Regions from separate parts of the Siminovitchia jepli genome, predicted to be linked through region 2. Evidence: riboswitches for the same ligand, from Rfam matches in the RefSeq annotation. Region 2 holds a riboswitch; the other holds the start of a gene.

What was found. Region 2 has a riboswitch for S-adenosylmethionine ahead of AB1L08_RS12305 (homocysteine synthase). Riboswitches for the same ligand answer to the same signal wherever they lie in the genome.
Region 1: it holds a riboswitch for S-adenosylmethionine, as region 2 does, so the genes downstream of both, AB1L08_RS16975 (PLP-dependent aspartate aminotransferase family protein) here and AB1L08_RS12305 (homocysteine synthase) in region 2, are expected to answer to the same signal.

Annotation. Positions count from the first base shown of each region.
Region 1 is NZ_JBFEGN010000066.1:6,681-11,241, reverse strand. It holds gene AB1L08_RS16980 (aliphatic sulfonate ABC transporter substrate-binding protein) at 1-659, opposite strand, end outside; gene AB1L08_RS16975 (PLP-dependent aspartate aminotransferase family protein) at 675-2,471, opposite strand; SAM riboswitch class I at 2,546-2,661, opposite strand; SAM riboswitch class I at 2,729-2,838, opposite strand; gene AB1L08_RS16970 (class I SAM-dependent methyltransferase) at 2,968-3,738, opposite strand; gene AB1L08_RS16965 (MFS transporter) at 3,945-4,561, opposite strand, start outside.
Region 2 is NZ_JBFEGN010000034.1:8,698-13,258, forward strand. It holds gene cls (cardiolipin synthase) at 1-722, shown strand, start outside; gene AB1L08_RS12300 (peroxiredoxin family protein) at 981-1,574, shown strand; SAM riboswitch class I at 1,667-1,778, shown strand; gene AB1L08_RS12305 (homocysteine synthase) at 1,924-3,228, shown strand; gene AB1L08_RS12310 (DUF3891 family protein) at 3,338-4,108, opposite strand; gene AB1L08_RS12315 (OmpA family protein) at 4,490-4,561, opposite strand, start outside.

The DNA of each region.
Region 1 (4,561 bases), on a different contig from region 2:
TTTAAAAATCCGTACGTATTAAAATCAGGATTGCGGTAAAACAGTTTTGCGCCAGTTTCAATTTCAAGGCGGGCCATATGAGGGTCAAGCCCGGCCCACGCATCGACTGATCCATTGGTCAGTGAAGAGGCTCCGTCCCCATGCTGCAGATTGACAATCTCCACATCATCAACCGACACACCTTCTTTATCTAAAGCCCGAAGCAGGAAAATATAAGGATCTGTCCCGAGTGTCGCTGCCACTTTTTTTCCTTTTAAATCTTTTACCGATTTAATGGTGGAATCCGCACTTGTGACAAGTGCTGTCCATTCCGGCTTATTGGCGATATAGACATTTTTAATCGGCGCTCCATTTGCCTTGGACATCAATGTAGCCGCTCCCGCAGCCGATCCGAAATCAACACTGTTGCTGTTCAGGAATTCCAGGGCTTTATTGCTTCCCTGGCTTAATGTCCACTCAATCTCAATGCCGTCATCTTTAAACTCATCTTCCAAGAAACCGAATTTTTTCAAAACCAGGCTTGTCGGCGAGTAGTAAGCATAGTCCAGTCTGATTTTTTCCGGTTTTCCTTCCGATTTGGCACTGGATGAGCAACCGGAAGTGATGAATAAACCAAACCCCAAAATGCTGATTGCTAAAATGGATGTTATTTTTCTCATGTCGTTATTCTCCTTTTAAATCTCACACGCATAGGTGGAGATCGTTCCTCTTAATCTTTGTGCTTCTTTGTACGTACACCTGTTGTGGACGACCGGAATTCCGGCATCCCTTGCTATTGCCGCAGCCTCTGGAGATATGACGCCTTCCTGGAGCCAGAAAATCCTCGGCTTCACTTCAACTGCCTCTTTTGCGACGCCAATTGCCGCTTCCGGACTTCTGAATACTTGAACAACGTCGATTGGGAATGGAATGCTTTTTAAATCCGGGTAGGCTTTTTCACCCAATATTTCAGTTTCCCTTGGATTGACAGGCACAATTTTGTAACCTAACCGCTGCATTTTGCGGGCCAAGCGGTAGCTGGGCCTTGCTTCTTTTCCGCTTAAACCGACAATGGCCAATGTTTTTTGACGGTTGACTTCCTGTCCATTTTTCAATACTTTTTCAGTTGCGGAGTTTAATGCCCAGCGGATAACCCCCTCATCATTGATCACAATGGGTTGGTTTCCTCCGCTACCTATACCTGTTGCTTTACTCAGCGCTTGATCAAGATCGTTCTGAATATCGCGAAGCGATTCAATCCCAACCGACAAGCGGACAAGCGATTCGGTCACGCCTGTTTCTTCCAGCTGCTCTTTGGTCAGCTGCTGGTGTGTTGTGGAAGCCGGATGGATGATAAGTGATTTCGCATCTCCGACATTTGCTACATGCGACCACAGCGAGACGTTGTTGATCAAATCTTTTCCAGCTTGTTTTCCACCTTTGATGCCAAATACAATGATGGAGCCAAAACCGTTATTGAATATTTTTTTCGCCAGTCCGTGCGAAGGATGGCTTTCAAGCCCCGGGTAGGATACCCACTCCACCGCCGGATGACTTTCCAGGTATTCCGCCAGCTTGGCGGCATTTTCGTTATGGCGTTCAACCCGTATATGCAAGGTTTCCAATCCCTGTATCAGCTGAAAAGCATTTTGCGGGCTTAATGCTGCACCGAAATCGCGCAGCAATTGGACCCTTACTTTTGTAATAAATGCCAATGTTCCGAAATCAACGGCATATCGAATCCCGTTATAACTTGAATCAGGCTCTGTAAATTCAGGAAACTTTTCCGTGTTCCAGTTGAAGCGGCCTCCGTCAACAATGACGCCGCCAATTGATGTACCATGGCCACCTATCCATTTGGTTGCCGAATGGACAACGATGTCAGCCCCAAGCTGAAGCGGTTTACAGACATGCGGAGTTGCAAAAGTATTATCGACAATGAAAGGCACTCCGGCTTCATGGGCAATTTCAGCCACCGCTTCTACATCCAGCACCTGCAAGCCGGGATTTCCAATAATTTCCCCGTAAACGGCTTTTGTTTTATCAGTGATAGCCGCTTTAAAGTTTTCCGGGTCGGTTGGATCGACAAACTTGACATGGATCCCGTAGCGCGGAAGTGTTACAGCGAATAAGTTATATGTACCTCCATAAAGATTTGCCCCAGCTACAATCTCATCGCCGGCGCTTGCCAGGCTCAGAATGGATAACGTAATGGCGGACATTCCGGATGATGTTGCCACCGCTGCCACCCCGTCTTCCAGCAATGCCATTCTCTTTTCAAAAACATCCACTGTCGGATTTCCGATGCGGGAATAGATATTTCCCGGCTCATCCAAAGCGAATAACCGTTCAGCATGCTCGGTATCATGAAAAACAAAGGAAGTCGTTTGATAAATGGGAACCGCCCTCGATCCTGTAGTCGGATCCGGTGCCTGCCCTCCGTGTAATGCCAATGTTTCAAGATCATACGTTGCGTTTTTTGCTGTTGTCATTTTCGTTTCCCCCTCATTCGTTAAATAAAAAAGCCCTCTTCGTAAGAAGAGAGCCGCTTATCATCGATTTTCTCTTCTTATCTTTCAGGAGTTGCCTCCTGCAGGAATTAGCACCTTATTAAGCCGGAAATTTCTGCTTAATGGTTGCCGGGCATCATCGGGCCAGTCCCTCCGCCTCTCTTGATAAGAATCTGCTATTCAATTTTTTTAAAATAAAAAACCTCTCACGAAAGATGAGAGGGTGTATCTTTAATTTCCTCTTATCTTTCCGAGCAAAACGCTCAGCTGGATTTAGCACCTTTTAAGTAGCAAACTTAAGGTTGCCGGGTGTCATCAGGCCAGATCCTTCCACCGCTCTTGATAAGAACTTATTGAATTGGTTTGCTGAATGGTTAATAGCAGTCTAGCACGGGAATTTTTCGTTGTCAAATGTTTTTTTTAGTTTTCCCATTATCTTAATTGGATTAGGCAGCTGGTACGGCTCTTGAAGAATGCATTAGCCCTTTTTCATTGCGATCATTCGAATGCGCTTATAATCCGCTTCCCATATGCCGTCTTTATATAAATCCGGCTGAATCTTATCTTTTATTTTTTCATAAATTACTATTTTTTCTTCTTTAGAAAATTCGGGGAAAAAGTCATTTGCAAAACCATCCAGCCAATGTAATAATCCTTTTTCTCCATCCGGCAACACGGTCGGTCTATGAAAATGATGAGCATATTGCACGTTAAATCCGTACCGCTCCAGTAGAGCACTATATTCCCCTATACTGGGGAAATACCAAGGGTTTCTCTTCGTTGCATTCACGCCATATTCTTGATAAAGCACCTCTTCTATTCCCCGAATGACGGTTTGGACATTTCCCTCCCCGCCAAATTCCGCTACAAAGCGGCCGCCAGGATGTAGTGCGAGCCCAATGGATTCGACCACTTTCTCAGCGTCTTTCATCCAATGAAGGGCTGCATTTGAAAAAACAGCATCATACTTTTCATTTGTTCTAAAGGTTTCACCATCGCCAACTATGAACGGGATTGAAGGATATTTTTCACGCGCCTTTACAACCATTTGGGTTGATGCATCCATTCCTGTCACCATGGCACCGGACTTGGAGATTTCATAGGAAAGATCCCCAGTTCCACAGCCCAAATCAAGGATTCTCTCTCCCTTTTGCGGACGAAGCAGCTCTACGATTCCCTTCCCGAAATGAGATACGTAGTTAAGTTTATCATCATACAAATCTGCGTTCCATATATTTTCAGAGCACATGTCATTACACCTCTCCCAATGGACATCAGGTAGTTCTGTATTCGTTAATGCTTCCATTGAAATTTTCTATAAAAATACCATAAAAACAGTAAATGAAGCAACAGGGCATACAGTCCATACAGGCTGCCCCATGTTGTTCCTTTTGGACCAAAAAAGGATACAACGGTGCGGCAATTCCGCCAGTTTCCGGCCGCCTGTATGTTCATTCAACACAGCTTTTTTACTTGTAGAGCCAAAAAGGCGGAAACAACCACCAGCACTGCCGTAAAGCCTGCTACTCCTGCCCAGCCAAAGTGTGACCAAAATAGGCCGCCTGCAGAGCCCCCGATACTCGACCCCATATAATAGGCAAATAAATAAAGTGAGGATGCCTGAGCGATATCATGTGTTGCAAGCTTGCTTACCAAACCGCTTGCTACCGAATGGGCGCCGAAAAAACCGAATGTCAAAACGACAATTCCCAGCACTTGATAAAATAGATGAACGGGAAGCGTCAATAATACACCCAATACCATCAGCAGCGCACCAATGATGATAAACATGGGGCGGCTCGCTTTGTCACCGAGCATGCCAAACCAGGCTGAACTGAATGTACCAACTAAATAAACAAGAAACAACCAGCCTATGATTGTCATGCTTAAATGATACGGAGGTTCCGCAAGCTTAAAGCCCAGGTAATTAAAGATGGTGACAAAACTCCCCATTAAAAAAAGAGCGATGAAAAATAATAACACCAAAACCGGATTTTTCAAATGGGAAGTGAGGGATCCGAAAAGCGTTTTTAAATTCAACGGCCGGGATGCAAAATGCTTTGATGGCGGCA
Region 2 (4,561 bases):
ACGAATATTTGGGATTAAATCAAAAATTTGGCTACTGGCGGGACACCCATTTGCGGATTTTTGGAAAAGCTGTTTTTGCCATGCAAACACGGTTCATTCTCGACTGGAATCAGGCGTCTTCCAACAAAATCAGCTATGAAGACAGGCTGTTCCCCGAAATAAAGTCTGTTGGGAATACGGATGTACAAATCGTTTCAAGCGGCCCGGATTCCGAGTGGGAGCAGATCAAGTATGGATATATCAAATTGATAAATTCCGCCAAAGATTACATTTATATACAGACTCCTTATTTTATACCGGATGCAAGTGTTTTGGACGCTTTAAAGATTGCTGTTTTATCCGGTGTCGATGTGAGGCTGATGATCCCCAGCAAGCCCGATCACCCATTTGTGTATTGGGCGACGTATTCCAATGTAGGGGAACTGTTAAAAACGGGTGCAAAAGTATATATTTATGAAAACGGCTTTATTCATGCAAAAACGTTAATTGCCGACGGCAAAATTGCCACTGTCGGAACGGCGAATATCGATGTCCGCAGTTTCCGTCTCAATTTTGAAGTCAACGCATTTTTATATGATGAAGTGCTTGTCGCAAAGCTCGTTCATATTTTTCAAAAAGACGCCGGACTGTCACGGGAGCTCACTTACAAAGAATATTTGGCGCGGCCGCTGTTTGTGCGGTTTAAAGAGTCGGTTTCCCGCTTATTGTCACCTGTTCTTTAATATTCCTGAATGAAATATCCGCTGACGATCTTATTTTTTGGCGTTCTATCTTTTAAATGGGCAGCGTATCATAATTGGGGTCATAAACGGTGTGGGGGCCTCCTTGTTTTGATTTTGGACAAGGAGCCAAGCAATTTGGCTGCCGCCTTGCACTGTTTCCATGCTTCCAAACCCGCAATATTGTCCGCCCCCATGGCGACGTACGCGGCAACTTGCCCCTTTTTGCCGCAGCCCTGCTACAGAAAGGAGAAAGAGCCGATGAGCAAGAAAATTTTTGGAATGGCCTTGATTGCCTTGCTGCTTGGGATTGTCGTCGTGAATATCATCCGGGATACACGCGATAACAGCGAGATCAAGGAGGCCCAGGATCAGTTCAACTCTCAAGCAGCAGAGGAGATTTATGCGGAAGAAGGCCTGAAAGAAGGGCAAGTACCTCCGGATTTTGAGCTTCCGTCATTGGATGGAAAAAAAATCAGACTTTCCGATTATAAAGGAAAGAAAGTGATTTTGAATTTTTGGGCCACCTGGTGCCCTCCTTGCAAAGCGGAAATGCCTCACATGCAGCGGTTTTATGAAACGAAGGCAGGCAGCCAAAACGCAGAAATCATCGCTGTCAACTTGACATATGCCGAGCGTGTATCCGATAAACGCTCCAAAGTGGAAACATTCAGGAACGAATACAAATTAAATTTCCCGATCCTTTTGGATGAAAATGGAGACGCCGGAAACACATATCGGCCGATTACCATTCCAACGACCTATATGATCGATACAAACGGAGTCATCCGAAAGAAAATTATCGGCCCGATGGATGAGGAAATAATGGAGCGCCTGGTTTCCGAAATGGATTGATTTTTTTATTTTTAAAAAATGTTTGACAGGCGATAGATTCGTAGTATATACTTACTTGCAAGAGTTAAAACAATTGAATGATCTAAGCATTACTCTTATCAAGAGCGGCGGAGGGACTAGGCCCTGCGATGCCCGGCAACCTTCAGATTCGTCTGAAAAGGTGCTAATTCCTACAAGCCATGAGCATGGCTTGGAAGATAAGGGGAGGAAAAGATAAATCAGCCCTCTTCTTATTCGGAAGGGGGCTTTTTGATTGATGAAACGCCCCTTTCTCGCAAGGTTTGAGGCGCATGGCCGCTCAAATCTTATTATTCTGATCGCATTAAATTATTTTAAGGAGGATGTCAAAATGACACAAGAAAAAAAGTACCAGCCCGAAACAGTATTGCTTCATGGGGGGCAAGAGCCGGACGAAACAGGATCTCGCGCGGTTCCCGTTTACAGAACAACTTCCTACGTATTTAAAGATACGGAGCACGCCCAAAAGTTATTTGCCTTGGAAGAGCCGGGCAATATTTATACAAGAATCATGAACCCGACTGTGGATGTTTTTGAAAAAAGAGTGGCAGAATTGGAAGGCGGTACGGCTGCCGTTGCTCTTTCTTCCGGAATGGCCGCCATTGCTTTTTCCATTTTGAATATTGCCAGGGCGGGAGACGAAATATTGGCAGCAACGGATTTATACGGCGGAACGTACAACTTGTTTTCCATCACGCTTCCGAAATATGGCATCAACGTCAAATTTGTTGACCCGAAAGATCCGGAAAACTTCCGCAAAGCCATCACGCCGAAAACAAAAGCCATTTTTGCGGAGGTAATTGGAAATCCGAGCCTTCACGTACTCGATATTGAAGCAGTTGCCGACGTGGCCCACGCCAATCAAATTCCATTGATCGTGGACAGCACGTTTGCCACCCCATACTTATTAAAGCCGATCGAGTGGGGAGCGGATATCGTTGTTCATTCTGCCACAAAATGGATCGGCGGACACGGAACAGCGATTGGTGGAGTAGTCGTTGATGCCGGCAAGTTCGATTGGAACAATGACAAATTCCCGGATTTCACAGAGCCGGACAGAAGCTATCACGGCATCCGCTACGGAATCGACTTGCCGGAAGCTGCATTTGCCGTTAAGCTTCGCGTCCAGTTGCTTCGTGATCTTGGACCATGCTTGAGTCCGGACAATGCGTTCCTCTTCTTGCAAGGACTTGAAACGTTGCATGTCCGGATCCAAAGACATGTGGACAACGCCAAAGCAGTTGCAGAATTTTTACAAAACCACGATGCAGTGGAATGGGTATCCTACCCGGGGCTTGAAAGCCATCCTTCTTACAGGCTCGCCCAAAAATATTTGCCAAAAGGTCCCGGTGCCATTGTAAACTTTGGCATTAAAGGCGGAAGAGAAGCGGGCAGAAATACGATTGACAACGTGAAGCTATGGTCGCATGTGGCAAACGTCGGGGATGCAAAATCTCTCATCATCCACCCTGCGTCAACGACCCACCAGCAATTGAGCACTGAAGAATTAAAGGATACAGGCGTAACCGAAGAATTGATTCGCCTTGCCGTTGGTTTGGAAGCTGTGGAGGATATTACGGCTGACTTGGGGCAAGCAATCGATAAAGCGGTTGAAGCTGTGAAGCAGTCCAATTAAATAATTAAATTGTAAAGGCTGTAACGTGTGTTACAGCCTTTACAAATTTAGACCAGTCTGCATACGACCTTTAACTTCCTAAGAAAGAACGCGGTAAAACAGCAGGGCATCATATGTACGGAACAAGATGAATTTCAACCGTCTCTTCGGGTGTTTCCAGATAGCTTGGAATCAGCCCCTGTTTGGATATCAATTCTTTGGAAACGGTCTTTTGTTTCAGGTTGACGGTGACTGGCTGTTTTAAAGGAAATTCATCCAATCCGATTGTATGGCGGTCAATCCAGCGCGCATGCATCTTCTTTTTGGAAAAAACATCAAGTGCACCCGACAGGGGAATCCCGTTTTGGAAAAATGGAGATTCTTCTTCTTTTTTGGCCCCGGGTTCGTTAAGGCATAAATACAACGACAAGTTATCACAAAGTTGGAGAAGTCCGTAGTGGAAAGCAAACAAAGACCGTCCAAAATCGGAAATGGACTTAATCAGTCGCTGCTGCCTGGCTTTTTCAAATTGGACAAATTGCTTCGCTTCGGGGGATTCCTCTTCTTGTTTAAAACGTACATAATGTTCACTGCACAAAAGCGCTGCATACCGATCGCGGCGTTCCACTTCATCTATCCCGCTATTGTATATGAGTGTCTTGGCAGGAGAGGGAAAGTCCATAAACGTGTACGGAGCCTGCTTTTGATCATTCCAAAAAGGCTGCCGGTCGACCATCCTCCAGCCGCAATCGTGCTTGGTAACGGCATGCAAGACCGATTCTCTCCACTTTTCCCCTTTAAAAAAGCCATCCTTCCAGCAAGAAAAGATTTCGCCTGATATGCCCGCATGATGATCTTGTTCGATCATGACAAATTCGTTCATTCGTTCCCTGACAATCATGGGGAGCCTCCTCTTCATCTGATTTTTTATATCATAACATTTTTTCGCTCCCGTAAACATGACTATCACACTGCTTTAAATCCGAGATGCGTTCGATTGCAAGCATCACAACAAGGGAAAATATGCAAGTGGTGGCCATTAAAGAGGCGTATGGACCGGTCTTCCGCTTTTTTAAAAATTAAAAATGATAAGCGGCAAATCTGTCGTTCGCTCGTTTCTGGCCGCTCGTATTTAAAAGCATACATGCCGCTGCGGCGCCACAGGACGTGGCGATCCAAGGCGGCCAGCGCCTAGCCTGCTCGATGTCATAAGTCAAAACACGCAGGAGGCGGGGGCCTTCTGCGTGTTTTGTTTGCCGTGCCGGGCAAGGCGCTTGCGCTTTCATTCGTTTTCTTCATTGGTGATAATGAGTACAACGCGGCGATTTTGGCTTCTTCCTTTTTCCGTTTTGTT